DNA from 2 places in the Streptomyces sp. NPDC036984 genome. Region 1 is predicted to be linked to the other one. Evidence: riboswitches for the same ligand, from Rfam matches in the RefSeq annotation. Region 1 holds a riboswitch; the other holds the start of a gene.
The links. A riboswitch is a leader RNA that binds a small molecule or an ion and turns the genes downstream of it on or off. The one in region 1 is predicted to bind guanidine.
Positions count from the first base shown of each region.

Region 2: it holds a riboswitch for guanidine, as region 1 does, so the genes downstream of both, ACZ7DL_RS17505 (DMT family transporter) here and ACZ7DL_RS35515 (MBL fold metallo-hydrolase) in region 1, are expected to answer to the same signal.

Region 1 covers NZ_JBVJRL010000031.1:14,963-22,361, reverse strand. The annotation lists gene ACZ7DL_RS35530 (AAA family ATPase) at 1-235, shown strand, start outside; gene ACZ7DL_RS35525 (vWA domain-containing protein) at 373-1,617, shown strand; gene ACZ7DL_RS35520 (GNAT family N-acetyltransferase) at 1,665-2,234, opposite strand; gene ACZ7DL_RS35515 (MBL fold metallo-hydrolase) at 2,422-3,300, opposite strand; guanidine-III (ykkC-III) riboswitch at 3,314-3,384, opposite strand; gene ACZ7DL_RS35510 (DUF2332 family protein) at 3,574-4,113, opposite strand; gene ACZ7DL_RS35505 (SDR family NAD(P)-dependent oxidoreductase) at 4,134-4,859, opposite strand; gene ACZ7DL_RS35500 (hypothetical protein) at 4,856-4,990, opposite strand; gene ACZ7DL_RS35495 (helix-turn-helix transcriptional regulator) at 5,064-5,951, opposite strand; gene ACZ7DL_RS35490 (zinc-dependent alcohol dehydrogenase family protein) at 6,228-7,244, shown strand.
Region 2 covers NZ_JBVJRL010000008.1:156,902-164,300, forward strand. The annotation lists gene ACZ7DL_RS17500 (transglycosylase domain-containing protein) at 1,431-4,250, shown strand; gene ACZ7DL_RS17505 (DMT family transporter) at 4,260-4,580, opposite strand; guanidine-III (ykkC-III) riboswitch at 4,617-4,680, opposite strand; gene ACZ7DL_RS17510 (GroES family chaperonin) at 4,738-5,097, opposite strand; gene ACZ7DL_RS17515 (DUF3618 domain-containing protein) at 5,120-5,449, opposite strand; gene bcp (thioredoxin-dependent thiol peroxidase) at 5,553-6,020, shown strand; tRNA gene ACZ7DL_RS17525 (tRNA-Leu) at 6,060-6,146, shown strand; gene rdgB (RdgB/HAM1 family non-canonical purine NTP pyrophosphatase) at 6,151-6,753, opposite strand; gene ACZ7DL_RS17535 (SGNH/GDSL hydrolase family protein) at 6,798-7,399, opposite strand, start outside.

The DNA of each region.
Region 1 (7,399 bases):
GGAGCGGGAGCGGTGGGAGGCGGCCTGGAAGGTGCTGGCCCGCGCACTGGAGACCGGTGCCCCGGACCTGCTGGTCGCCCCGGCGACCACGCTGGCCGCGCTGCGGCGCGACGACTGGGAGGTGCCGGAGACGGTGGAGCGGCTGGCCGCGGTGGTCGGCCTCGCCCGCCGGGCGGACCAGTCGGTGGGCCGGGCCACGGCAGTCGCCGGGCGCGCGACGGGGACGCGCCGATGAAGGGGGCCGCGAAGCGCCCGGTCCCGCTGCCGCACCCGATGGCCCGGCCCGCGCCGCCACGCCCGGTACGGGCCACCGTGCCGACGCCGCCGGCCGGCTCCGGCGGCCCGTACGACCGGCCCGGACTCCCTTTGGACATGGAGAAGTTGCTGGCCGCCCGGCTGCACGCGGTGAAGGTCCGCCCCTACCTGGCCGCCGCCCTCTTCGCGTTGCACGTCGTGGAGGACCGCTCGGTGCCGACGATGGCGGTGGACGCGCACTGGCGCTGCTACGTCTCGCCCGGTTTCGTGGCGCGCACCCCGGTGGAAGAGCTGGCGGGTGTCTGGGTGCACGAGGTCTCCCACCTGCTCCGAGACCACCACGAACGCAGCGAGCGGTATGCGCGGGAGCAGGAGGAGCACGGGCCGGGCGAGCGAGGCGAGACGGGGGGCTCGCGGGCCGAAGGCTGGGAAAGGCTGCGGCGCAACATCGCCGCCGACTTCGAGATCAACGACGACATCTACGGTGACGGTCTGCCCCGGCCTGCCGGAGCGGTGCGCCCGTCGCTGCTGCGGTTGCCTGACGGCCTGTTGATGGAGGAGTACCTGCGGACGGCTTCGATGTCCGGGCTCGCCGCCGACCTGGCCTGGCTGGACTGCGGCAGCGGTGCCGACGGGCAGGCCCGGCCGTGGGAGCTGGGGCCCGACGGGGCCCACGGGTTGAGCAGACAGCAGCGGGACGCAGTCCGCTTCCGGGTCGCCGAGGGCGTCAAAGGCCGGCCGGGCGATGCACCGGAGGGATGGCGCCGATGGGCGGACGAGGTCTTCCATCCGCCGCAGCCGTGGCGACAGTTGCTGGGGGCGGCGGTCCGCTCGGCGGCGGGCGCGCCGGGGGTGGGCGAGAACCACAGCTACCGGCGCCCCTCCCGGCGCTCGGCCGGCATCCCCGGAGTGCTGCTGCCGAGCCTGCGCCGTACGCCGCCCCACGTCTGCGTGGTGATCGACACCTCCGGGTCGGTGAGCGACGCCGAGCTGGGCAGCGCGCTGCTGGAGGTGGCGGCGATCTCGCGGGCGGTGGGCGGGCGGCGCGACCTCGTCTCGGTGATCTCCTGCGACGCGGCGGCCGGGGTCGCCGTCCCGCTCTGCCGGGCCGAGAACATCGAACTGCTCGGCGGCGGGGGAACGGACCTGCGCTCCGGCTTCACCCGGGCGCTCCGCTTCCGACCGCGCCCGGACGTGATCGTCGCCCTCACCGACGGCCAGACGCCGTGGCCCTCCGCGCAGCCGCCCTGCCGCACCGTCGTCGGACTCTTCCCCCGCCCCTCCCGCGCCGTGGACGAGGACAATCCGGACTACGTCCCCGACGCCCCACCGCCCTGGGCACGTGTCGTCACCATCGGCTGAGAGAGCACGGCGACCGGGCAGCCGACCCATGGCCGGCACGCCCTGGGTCAGCTCTCCCACTCGCGTGCGAGTATCGCGTAGACGTACTCACTGCCCCAGCGATCACCGTCGAGGTCGTTGTCGACCAGATGCGCTTCGCGCCGCATTCCGAGACGCTCGCACACGCGCACCGAGGCGGTGTTGAGAACATCGAGCCGGGCGAAGACCCGGTGGACGCCCAACTGGCCGAAGGCCAGCGAAGCGAGGGCGCGCGCCGCTTCGGTGGCGTAGCCCTGTCCGGCGTACCGCGGGTCGAAGACCCAGCCGATCTCGGCCTGTCGGGCGCGCGCGCTCGCGAGAGTGAGGACCACTTCGCCGATGGCGACGCGGGGATCCTCCGCACGGCACACGGCCAGCAGGAGTGCGTCGTCGTCCGCTTCCCAAGGCGTCCCGCCCGTCCGCGCGGCGATGGACTCGGCGCAGCCCTCGCGCGTGAGCGGCGGCCGGTAGAGGAAGCGGGCGACCTCGGGAAGGGCCTGGTACGCGTACCGGTCCTCGACGTCGTCCGGAGTGAAGAGCCGCAGGACCAACCGTTCGGTGGCAACTGGTGCCTGGGCGCAATGTGAGACAGCGGTCATCGGACCTCCCCGTGTGCTGCCAGTCAGTCACCCGGCCAGCGTAATCGTCCCCCCAAGGAGCTGGAGATCGCGTGGGCCGACTACTCCTGTGAGCGAACGGCACGGCTGCATGAGGCCGTGGCCGAAGCGCGTCGCCGAGTCTCCAAAGGGCCCGAAGGCCCCGACTCGGCACGCCGCATGGGAGTCGTCAGGTGTGTGGCCAGAGGATGAAGAGGGGATAGGCGCGTCGGCTGGGCCGGTCACCGATTTCCTTGATCGCCGCCTGGATCCGGCGCAGGTGACCGGTCGTCATCTCCAGGGGCGGCTCGTCGGGCTGGTACGTGGTGCGGATCGGGTAGTCCACCCCTGGCTGCCTGGTCATCTCGATGTGGCAGCCGAGCACATGGGTGACCGGTCGGCGGTCGGAGAAGGCGATCAGGCGGTCGATCGTCCGGGCGAAGGCATGCCAGTCCTGGATGTAGAGCCGGCCGGGATAGACCGTGTCACCGGTGAGCAGGAAGCCGGTCCAGGGATCGTAGAAGGTGACGGATGCCTCGTGGTGGCCCGGGGTGGCCAGGCACTCCAGCACGCGGCCGCCCAGGTCGACCCGCGCCACGGCGTCAGGGTCCGCGCCGAAGCCCAGATACTTCCAGGCGGTGGGCAGGTCGGCGCCGACCACTGTGGTGTCGGGGCGGTCGGTGAACTGCCGGTCTCCCGCGATGTGGTCACCGTGCGGGTGGGTGTGGAGCACCAGCAGGTGGTATTCGTCCCGGGGGTGGCGGGCGAGCCAGCCGGCGATGAGTTCGTCGACCACCCGGCGCAGGGGGAAGAACCGGGCGGATGCGGTGGCGCCGGTGTCGATCAGCACCGCCCGGGCGTTTCCGAACAGCAGGAACATGAACGGCGCCTCGTAGTCGACCGCCTTGTTCTGCCGCAGGATGAACGTGTGCTCGTCGTACGGATGAACCTGGATGTCCGGATCGGTGTTGTGCTTGGCCGACGGCGAGCCGTGAATCCACCGGACGCCCAGCGGACGAGGCCGGGGAGTCACGCTCGTGAAATCGATCAGGTGCGCCCCTGCGTCCATGACGTCTCCTTCGAGTGCGTCGTCTTGGCGGGCCGGGTACGGCGCACATCTCGTCCGGGGCAGGCACCTACGAGCTGCCACGGCGAACGTAGCACGACCGGACAACAGGCCGGTCGGCATGATCCCAGCCGTGACGCCTGAGCGGGGCGATGCCTGCCGCGCCTGCGAAGAGGCCGCTGCGCATCGCTCGGCGCCGGCCATGGGAGGGCTGCGACGGGGGCGCGGTCGCGAAGTGGCGTCACCGGTTCGCCGCAGCTTCAGCCCTGACCGGTACTAGGAGTCTGCCGGCCACGCCGGCAAGCGGCCCTGCGACCAGCAGCGGCCGAGGGCCTCGGCGCGCAGAGCCGAGCGGTCGAACACCGCCAGACCGATGATGCTGCGGCCGGAGGCGCGGCGGTCACCAAGCGTCGGTATCGTCGGCGCGACTCCGACCCCCTCCGCCGACACCCACGCCACCGCACGGCCGGCCGCCGCTTCGTCGAGGCGGTGCAGGAAGCGCAGGCGGCTTTCGAGCGGGAGGCGCGACAGCGCCCAGGTCGTGGTGACGACAGGCAGGGCGTCCGCGGGCACACGGTCGAAGGCATCGGGCAGCATCTCGACGGCGTCACCCTGCAGCAGCAGCGGAGCGGCCTTCGCCGCCAACGCCATCTCCGCTTCGAGCCTCGTGACCCGCTCCGCTTGATCCGGCCACACGCAGGCGCGCAACCATCGGGCGTTTTCCGCGTCGGTCACATCGACCGGATCGAGATCGACGCCGACCCGGGCGACGACCTCGGGCATCACCCGTGTCGGGACGGGCCGGTCTCCCACGATCGAAGCCGCAACGGATTCAGTCAGAACGCGGTGCCCGTCTCCTCCGCCAGCGTGTGCAGAAGGCGGTCCTGGAACGCCTCGTCGTGGACTGCGGGGTGCGGTTGCTGCCGCCGGCGGTGGTACCAGTAGCCGTCGGTCGTCAGGGCCTCCGGTTCGTCGCTGGAGGCGAGCCACTCCTGCGTCTCATGGCCGAGTTCGAGATCGTCCGGTGCGTGGGGGCCGCCCATCCTGGTCGGCACCCAGCCCGGATCCACGGCGTTGCTCAGCACCCCGGGCCGCAGGCGCGCCACCGCGGCCGCGAGCGTCGTGACGTACAGCTTGCTGTCGGAGTACGACCCCGCGCTCTTCCCCCGCCAGTCGACCCCGGCCGGCGAGGGACGCCCGCCGAAGTGCGAGCCGCTGCTCAGGTACACCAGCCGGCGCGGCCCGCGCAGCAGGGCTGTGAGCAGGTACGGCGCGATGACGTTGACCGGCATGACCGCCGGGCCGCTCCACACGCCGGCGTTGTGGATGATCGCATCGAGTGGCTCGGTCTCGTTGAGCTCGGCGGCGACGCGCCGTACGGCCTCACGTTGAGTGAAGTCGCCCACGACGATGTCGGCCCCGCGCTCGACCAGCGCACCGAGGTCCGCCGCGCGCTCCTGGTTCCGGGCGTGTACGACGACCTCGTGCCCCGCGGACAACAGTGAGTCCGCCGCGGCACGTCCGAGGCCGTCCGCGGAACCGGTCACCAGGATCCGGCTCAAGAGAACACCGCCTCTCGGACGCGCGAGGCCCCGGCGGGCACCGCGGAGCCGAGCGTTGCCCGGACCATGGCCGTGTCCTCGCACTCGTCGACGCGGCCGTCGCCGGCACGGCGCACGACAGCTTCCCGCATGAGGTGTCTCCTTCCGTTTAGGCCGCAGTAACCGCACTGACCGCAGCGTCCGCGGGCCAGCGGTTGAAGAGCTTCAGCCGGTGGAATGTCGCGAAGCCGAACCGGCCTCCTCGGTGGCGGCCCAGGAGGCGAGCAGACGCAGCCCCTCTTCGGAGGGCGAGCCGGGTTCAGCGGTGTAGACGGTCAGGGTGAGGCCGGGTTCCGCGGCCATCTCCAGGCCCTCGAAGGCGAGGGTGAGGTCGCCGACGGCCGAGTGGTGGAACCGTTTGATGCCCGTGCCGTGGAGGCGGACGTTGTGGGAGCCCCAGAGGGTGCGGAACTCCGCACTGCGGGTGGACAGCTCGCCGACGAGATCGTGCAGGTCCTTGTCGTGGGGGTTGCGGCCCGCCTCCGTGCGCAGAATGCCCACCGCCATGTCGGCGAAGAGCTCCCAATCGGGATAGAAGCGACGGGATGCGGGGTCGAGGAAGTTGAAGCGGGCAAGGTTCGCCTGGTTGTGGGGGCCGGCGTAGAGGTCGGTGTAGAAGGCGCGGGCGAGCTGGTTGGCGGCGAGGATGTCCATGCGGCCGTTGCGCACGAAGGCGGGTCCGGCGGTGATCGCGTCCAGGGTCCACTGGAGGCTGCGGTGCGGGGTCCACTGCCGGGTGGTACGCCGCCGGGGACGAGCGAGGGCGTCGGAGCCGTCGGCGGTCTGGGCCAGATGGAGGAGGTGCGCGCGTTCGGCGTCGTCCAGCTGGAGGGCGCGGGCGACGGCCTCGAGGACGGCCGGAGAGACGCCGCCGAGGTTCCCTCGCTCCAGTTTCGCGTAATACTCGACGCTCACGTCGGCCAGGGCCGCGACCTCGCTCCGGCGCAGGCCGGGGACGCGCCGCCTGTTCCCGGAGGTCAGGCCGGCCTGCTCCGGGGTGATCTTTGCTCGCCGCGAGGTGAGGAACTCGCGGACCTCGTCACGGTTGTCCACACCTCGACCGTACGGCCTGCCCGCCACGGGAGGGATGTACTGGCAGTACACCTCTCGCCGGTAACTCGCTGCCCGCGCGGAAACCCGGTTACCTGGAAGGCGTGGCACTTCTCCGCTGGGGCGCGACGGCGCCCCACGCCGGGAGTGCCCGTCCGGGACGCGCGCCAGGACAGCGGCGCCTCCCTCACGCGCCCGGTACGCAATCACCCATGGGCACAGGCGGCCCCCGGGGGCCGCACCAGCAGCCCGCCCCTTGAGCACGTAAGGACTTCCCTCATGCGCGGAGCAGTGATCCACGCCCCCGGCGATGTGCGCTTCGAGACCCTCGACGACCCGAAGATCCTCCAGCCGACCGACGCGATCATCCGCACGGCCGTCACCTGTGTGTGCGGCTCCGACCTGTGGCCCTACCGGGGCCTGGATGCGACCGACGAGGCTCACCCGATGGGCCATGAGTACGTCGGCTTCGTGGAGGAGGTCGGCAGCGAGGTCACCGCGGTCAAGCCGGGCCAGTTCGTCGTCGGTTCCTTCGCCACCTCGGACAACACCTGCGCCAATTGCCGCAACGGCTGGCAGTCCAACTGCCTGAACCGCGAGTTCATGAGCACCTGCCAGGCCGAGTACGTCCGCATCCCCAACGCCCAGGGCACCCTGGTCGCCACCGACGAGCACCCGGCCGAGGGGTTTCTGCCCAGCCTGCTCGCCGTCTCCGACGTGATGGGCACCGGCTGGTACGCCGCGCTGGCCGCCGAGGTCACCCCCGGCTCCACCGCCGTGGTGGTCGGCGACGGAGCGGTCGGCCTGTGCGCGGTGATCGCCGCCAAGGAACTGGGCGCGGAACGGATCATCGCGATGAGCCGCCACGAGAGCCGCCGGAAGCTCGCCCTGGAGTTCGGCGCCACCGAGATCGTCACCGAGCGTGGCGAGGAGGGCATCGCGCGGATCAAGGACCTCACCGACGGTATCGGCGCCGACGCGGTCCTGGAATGCGTGGGCACCGCCCAGGCCATGCAGCAGGCCCTGCACTCGGCCCGGCCCGGCGGCAACGTCGGCTTCGTCGGCGTCCCCCACGACGTGGCGATCGACGGTCAGGAGCTGTTCTTCTCCCACGTCGGCCTGCGCGGCGGCCCCGCCCCCGTGCGCCGCTACCTGCCCGACCTGATCGACCGCGTCCTGTCGGGCCGGATCAACCCGGGCAAGGTCTTCGACCTCACCCTGCCGCTGGAGCAGGTCGCCGAAGGTTACAAGGCCATGGACGAGCGCCGCGCCGTCAAAGCACTCCTCAAGCCCTGACCCCACACCGCATCCGCGGGGCCGGGCGCTCGCGTGCGCGGGAGGCCGCGTCGACGGGGGAGAGGCACGACCTCCTGCGACCCCGGTGACCCCTTGCCGGCCCGGCAGACCGTGGGCCGCCGGCGCACCGGGCGCGGACCACCGTCGGCACGACG
Region 2 (7,399 bases), on a different contig from region 1:
CCGGTCGACCTCCTCGGACCGCTCGACACCGAAGCGCAGGAGCCTAGTCCGGAGGCCGACGGCCGGCCACGCGTTTTCCGGCCGGAAGCGTGCCGGAATCCGGGAACGGAACGCCGGGTGCGAGAGTCTTCAAACCAGGGGGAGCGCAGAAGCGTACGAGGCGTACGGGAACGTACGACGCGAAACAGGAGTCCGTGCACGAGATGAGCGACGAGCCGCAGCCGCAGCAGCCGAACGAAGGCGTGGCACCGAAACGGCCGCTGCCGGCTGAAGGGCCCGGGAACCCGGGGGGCCACAAGAAGAGGACAGCGCGCCCCGCGACCTCTGCCGCCGAGGGCGACAAGAGGGACGAGGGAGCCGGCCGGGACGCGGCTGCCCCGAGGGGCACGAGCGCCCGCCCGGCCGGCAGTGCCGAGCGGTCTGCCGACGGTGCCCGTGGCGCCGGGACGGCCGGCCCCGAGGGCAACCGGCCGGGCGGCTCGCAAACACCCCGGCGCACCGCGAAGCAGACGCCCGGGACTGACGCGGACGCGGCGGCCCGCGATGGTTCCGGTGCGGCGGGCTCGGCGGCTCGGGACGGTTCCGGTGCGGCGGGGACGGCGGCCCGGGACGGTTCCGGTGCGGCGGGCGCGGCGGCCCGTGAGGGCTCCGGCCCGGCGGCGCAGGACCGGACGGCTTCCATTGCCCGGGCCCGGCAGGCGGCTCGTGCCCGGACGGAGCAGACGGGGGCTGCCGGGGCTGCGGGCGCCGGCGGGGCCACGGCCTCCGACGGCGCCCAGGCGTCCGGCCGGGGTTCGGCGTCCGGTGGCGCTCAGGCGTCCGGCGGTGGTCCGGCCTCCGGTCGCGGTTCGGCGTCCGGTCGCGGTCCGGCGTCCGATAGCGCTGGGCCTTCCGGTGGTGCGCAGGCGTCCGGCCGGGGTTCGGCGTCCGGCGGGGCATCGATGGCGCGAGGTACCTCGGCCTCCGGTGGCGCTTCCGGCTCCGGCGGGGGCTCGGAGTCCGGTCGTCGTGTGAATCCCCGCGGTGGTGCCGAAGGCTCTGGTGCCTCGGCCTCCGGCAAGGTGCCCGGCACCAGGAAGCCGGCCGCCCCGGGTGCCCCGCTCGGCTCCGAGCAGGCCCAGTCGGCCGAGAGCACGCAGGTGCTCCGGCGTATCACCCCGCCCAGGGGACCCCAGGCGACCCCGGCCGGTCCCGCGCCCGCGGGCCGGTCCGACGAGGCCGGCCGGCAGGACCGGCCCGGCAAGACGGCGGGCGCGCCCGCAGGCTCGGGCAAGGCCCCCGGTGCGCCCCAGGGCTCCGGCGCGGCGGCCGGTGCCGCTCACGGCGCCGGTAAGGGCGGTGTCCCGGCTCAGGGCGCCGGTAAGGGCGGTGTCCCGGCCCAGGGCTCCGGCAAGGCCGCCGGTGCCGGGCAGCCGGCCGAGACCACGCAGGTGCTTCGGCGGGTCAGTGCTCCTCGCTCGGGTGAGCCCGGCGGTGCCGGCCCGGCGGCTGCTTCCCCGGCGGAGCCGAACGCCACCGGCGGTACGTCGCGCGGCGACGCTCCCCGCCCGGGCGGCGGCGGGAAGAGCGCGCCCCAGTCGGCCGGTTCCCCCGCTCAGCCCTCCGCGGCCGCCGCACGGGCCGCCCGCGCCGCACGCGCGGCCGGCAAGGCCGGCGCCGCAGGCGCCGCCTCCGCACAGGCCGCAGGTGCCGGTGCCGGCGCTGCCGCCGCTCAGGCGGGCAAGGCCGCCGCCGGCGCTGCCGCCGCCCAGGCCGGCGCCGCGAGCCGCGCTGCCGCCGCCACCCCCTCGGCCCCCGCCACGCCCTCTGCCGCCGCCGGATCGCGTCCCGCCGGGTCCCCCGCCGCGGATTCCCCCGAGGCCGAGACCACCGCCCTCGCCGCGGCAGACGGGGAGACCGCCGGAGGCCAGGGCAAGGGCAAGGGCAAGAAGGGCAAGCGGCCCAAGCGGACCGGGTGGCGGCGGATCATTCCGACCTGGCGCATGGTGCTCGGCACCTTCGTCGTCGGCGTACTGCTGCTCATCGGACTCTTCTTCCTCGGCTACTCCCTGGTGAAGATCCCGCCGGCCAACGCGTTCGCGACCAAGCAGAGCAACGTCTACCTGTACGCCGACGGCTCGCAGCTGGCCCGCGACGGCGAGGTCAACCGCGAGAGCGTCAGCCTCGCCCAGGTCTCCAAGGACGCCCAGCACGCCGTACTGGCCGCCGAGGACCGCGACTTCTACACCGAGTCCGCCGTCGACCCCAAGGCGATGATCCGCGCCGGCTGGAACACCGCGACCGGCAAGGGCAAGCAGTCCGGCTCGACGATCACCCAGCAGTACGTGAAGAACTACTACCTGGCCCAGGAGCAGACGCTCACCCGCAAGGCCAAGGAGTTCTTCATCTCGATCAAGCTCGACCAGAACAAGTCCAAGGACGAGATCCTGGAGGGCTACCTCAACACCAGCTACTTCGGCCGCAACGCCTACGGCATCCAGGCCGCCGCCCAGGCCTACTACGGCAAGGACGCCGCCGACCTCGACCCGGCCCGCGCCGCCTACCTCGCCGCGCTCGTCAACGCGCCGAGCGAGTACGACGTCGTGGCCCACCCGGAGAACAGGAAGGCGGCCCTCGCCCGCTGGAACTACGTGCTGAACGGCATGGTCACCAAGGGCTGGCTCAGCGCGTCGGAGCGGGCCGGGATGAAGTTCCCGATGCCGAAGGAGCAGACGACCTCCACCGGCATGTCCGGCCAGCGCGGCTACCTCGTGGAGGCGGTCAAGCACTACCTGACCACGAACAACATCATCGACGCCGACCACCTCGCGGCCGGCGGCTACCGCATCACCACCACCATCCAGAAGAAAAGGCAGGACGCCTTCGTCAAGGCGGTCGACGACCAGCTGATGTCCAAGCTGGACAAGAAGAACCGCAAGGCCGACACCTACGTCCGGGCCGGCGGCGCCTCCGTCGACCCCAAGACCGGCAAGGTCGTCGCGATGTACGGCGGCATCGACTACGTGAAGCAGTACACCAACGGCGCGACCCGCGGTGACTTCCAGGTCGGCTCGACGTTCAAGCCGTTCGTGTTCACCTCCGCCGTGGAGAACGGGTCCACCACCCAGGACGGCCGCACCATCACCCCGAACACGGTCTACGACGGCACCAACCAGCGCCCCGTCCAGGGCTGGAGCGGCGGCGCCTACGCCCCCGAGAACGAGGACCAGCGGTCGTACGGCCCGATCACCGTCCGCAAGGCCACCGACCTGTCGGTGAACTCGGTGTACGCGCAGATGGCCGTCGACGTCGGCCCCGCCAAGGTCAAGCAGACCGCGATCGACCTGGGTGTGCCCTCCGACACCCCGGACCTCCAGCCGTACCCGTCCGTCGCCCTCGGCACCGCCACCGCCAGCGTCCTGGACATGGCGGAGGCCTACGCCACGCTCGCCAACCACGGCAAGCACGGCACGTACACGCTGGTCGAGAAGATCACCAAGAACGGCACCGACGAGGTCAGGCTGCCCGACCGGTCGGCCAAGCAGGCCGTGAGCCGGGAGGCCGCCGACACCACCACCGCGGTCCTCCAGAGCGTGGTCCAGTCCGGCACCGCTACCGCCGCGCAGTCCGCGGGCCGCCCGGCGGCCGGCAAGACCGGTACCGCCGAGAGCGACACAGCCGCCTGGTTCGCCGGCTACACCCCCGACCTGGCCACGGTGGTCTCCGTGATGGGCCAGGACCCGGTGACGGCCAAGCACATGCCGCTGTACGGCGCGCTCGGCCAGGCCCGTATGAACGGTGGCGGCCCGCCCACCCAGATCTGGGCCCAGTACACGCGTGACGCGCTGAAGGGCAAGCCGGTCGGCGAGTTCGACCTCCGGCTGGAAGAGGGCGCCGACCGGATCCAGGAGCCGCCCGCCACCGGCACGTCCGAGCCCGGCACGGGCGACGAGGACGACGGCGGCGCGACCGCCACCCCGACCGACGGCGGCGCGACCGCGACCCCGACCGACGGTGGTGCGACCGCGACGCCGACCGACGGCGGCACCACCGGCACCCCGACCGACGGCGGTACGACCACCGACGGGGGAGGCACCACCACCGGCGGTGACACGACCGGCGGCGGGACGACCACCGGCGGTGACACGACCGGCGGCGGGACGACCACCGGCGGTGACACGACCGGTGGCGGGACCACGGGCGGTGACACCACGGGCGGCGGCGGTGCCACCGGCACGGGCGGAGACATCGGAGGAGGCCCCGGCACCTGACGCGCCGGGTCAGTGACCGCTGGTCGCCTTCAGCCCGACCACGGCGACCAGCAGCAGACACACGAAGAAGATCCGGGCGGCGGTGACCGGCTCACCCAGCACCACCATGCCGAGCACCGCCGCACCGGCCGCGCCGATGCCCACCCACACGCCGTAGGCGGTACCGATGGGCAGGGACTTCGCGGCGTACGACAGCAGGACCATGCTGGCGACGATGCCGGCGCCGGTGAACAGGCTGGGGACGAGGCGGGTGAAACCCTCGCTGTACTTCATCCCGATCGACCAGCCCACTTCCAGCAGACCGGCGACGACGAGCAGAACCCAGGCCATGACAGGCACCTCCGAGACGTGACGACTCTTCCGCGGGGTGCGTCGTCTTTGCCTTCGACCCGGTACGGCGCGTCTCGTCGGGTTCCTTTTCGAACATAGCAAAAGCACGACAAAGAGGGCCGGTGACCATCGTCACCGGCCCTCTTTGTCGTGTGTTCTAGAGGTACAGCCCGGTGGAGTCCTCCGACCCCTCGAACCGGTCCGCGGCCACGGCGTGCAGATCGCGCTCGCGCATCAGCACGTACGCCACGCCCCGCACCTCCACCTCGGCCCGATCCTCCGGGTCGAACAGGACCCGGTCGCCCGGCTCCACCGTCCGTACGTTCTGGCCGACCGCGACGACCTCGGCCCAGGCCAGCCGCCGTCCGACCGCCGCGGTGGCGGGAATCAGAATGCCGCCCCCCGACCGCCGCTCACCCTCACCGGTCTCCTGCCGCACGAGAACCCGGTCGTGCAGCATCCGGATGGGCAGCTTGTCGTGATGGGGGGTGCTGTGCTGGTTTCTGTTGGCGCTCACGCCTCGAACCTACCTGCCCTGGTCAGTCCCTGCGCCGCCGGGCCCCGAGGGTCAGCAGCCCCACGACCCCGACGACGACCAGTGCGACGGGCACGACGCGCTCCAGTCGAGGCGCCCCCTCGTCGTCCACGAGCTGCGCCCGGACCTCGCTCACCATCCGGTTGACCTGCACGTACGCCCGGCCGACCGTGTGATCGGCATGGGCGATGACCCTGGCCTTCGCATCCCCGACGATCGTCTTCGGATGCACCCGCATCCCGATCTCGTCGAGCGTCTCGGCCAGCACTGCACGGCGACGCTTGATGTCCGCCTCGATCTGCGCCGGGGTTCTGGTGTCCGACGTGTCCGCCACCGTACGGCCTCCGAAGTCTGCCGAAATCTGCTGCTGCTGTTCCGGACAGTCTGTCAGCTCATGCGCGCATCGCACCGCAAGGCCCCCCGGTTACGCTAGTCCGATGAGCGAGCGACTCCAGCCCGGGGACGTTGCCCCCGCCTTCACCCTCCCCGACGCCGACGGCAACGAGGTGTCCCTGTCGGACCACAAGGGCCGCAAGGTCATCGTCTACTTCTACCCGGCAGCCCTGACTCCCGGCTGCACCAAGCAGGCCTGCGACTTCACCGACAACCTGGAGGTCCTGGCCTCCGCCGGCTACGACGTCATCGGCATCTCGCCGGACAAGCCGGAGAAGCTCGCGAAGTTCCGCGAGCAGGAGTCCCTGAAGGTCACCTTGCTGGCCGACCCCGACAAGCAGGTCCTGGAGGCGTACGGCGCCTTCGGCGAGAAGAAGCTGTACGGCAAGACGGTCGTCGGCGTCATCCGCTCCACGGTCGTCGTGGACGAGGACGGCAAGGTCGAACGAGCCCTGTACAACGTCAAGGCCACCGGTCACGTGGCGAAGATCATCAAGGATCTCGGCCTCTGAACGCGCTGCCCGGCCGTTAGCATGGCCGGGCAGCACCAGGCGGCCGTGGTGGAATTGGCAGTCACGCTGGGTTTAGGTCCCAGTGGGGTAACTCCCGTGAGGGTTCGAGTCCCTCCGGCCGCACCAGAGTTCAGCCGAGCAGTTCCCGCACGACGGGTACGAGGGCGCGGAACGCCTTCCCCCGGTGGCTGATGGCGTTCTTCTCCCCGGGGCTCAGCTCGGCGCAGGTCCGGCTCTCGCCCTCCGGCTGGAGGATCGGGTCGTAGCCGAAGCCGTTGGTCCCGGCCGGAGCGTGCCGCAGCGTACCCGGCAGCCTCCCCTCGACCACCCGCTCCGTGCCGTCCGGCAGGGCGAGCGCCGCCGCGCAGGCGAAGTGCGCGCCCCGGTGCTCCTCCGCGATGTCGGACAGCTGGGCGAGCAGCAGCTCCAGGTTGGCCTTGTCGTCGCCGTGCCGGCCGGCCCAGCGGGCGGAGAAGATGCCGGGCGCGCCGTTCAGGACGTCGACGCAGAGGCCGGAGTCGTCGGCGACGGCGGGCAGGCCGGTGGCCCGGGCGAGGGCGTGGGCCTTCAGCAGGGCGTTCTCGGCGAAGGTGACGCCGGTCTCCTTGACGTCGGGGACATCCGGGAAGGCGTCGGCGCCGACCAGTTCGTGGGGCAGCCCGGCTTCGGCGAGGATCGCCCTCAGCTCGGTGATCTTTCCGGCGTTGCGGGTGGCGAGGATCAAGCGGGTCATGACCGCCAGTATTCCTCGCCACCGGGCCGCGGCGTCGCCAGGACCTAGAGCTCCGCCTGCCCCGCGCCCTTCAGCGCGCTGAGGTCGAAGACCTCGGCCATCCTGGCGAAGCCCAGGTCGCTGGGGTGCAGATGGTCGCCGGAGTCGTACTCGGAGCGCAGCCGGCGCGGGTCGTAGGGGTCCCGGAGGGCCTTGTCGAAGTCGACGACCGCGTCGTACACACCGCCGGCCCGGATCTCCGCGTTTACCTGCCGGCGTACGGCCTCCCGGGCCGGGGTGTAGCCGCGGTGCCCCTCGAAGGGCATCAGGGTCGCGCCGACGACCTTCAGGCCGCGGGCGTGGGCCTGGCGGACGAGGGTGCGCAGGCCGGTGAGGATGCGGTCGGGGTCGGCCAGCCTGCGGTTGCGCAGGATGTCGTTGACGCCGAGATCGATGACGACGACCTTGACGTTGGTGCGGGAGAGCGCGTCGCGGCCGAAGCGGCCGAGGCCGCTCTGGTTCTCGGCGGGTCGGCCCAGGCCGTCGGCGAGGACCTGGTTGCCGCTGATGCCCTCGTTGACGACGCTGAAGCGCGGGAGTTGCTGCCCGTTCTCCAGCGCGGAGCGCAGCCGGCCCGCGAGGACGTCCGGCCAGCGGCGGTTGGCGC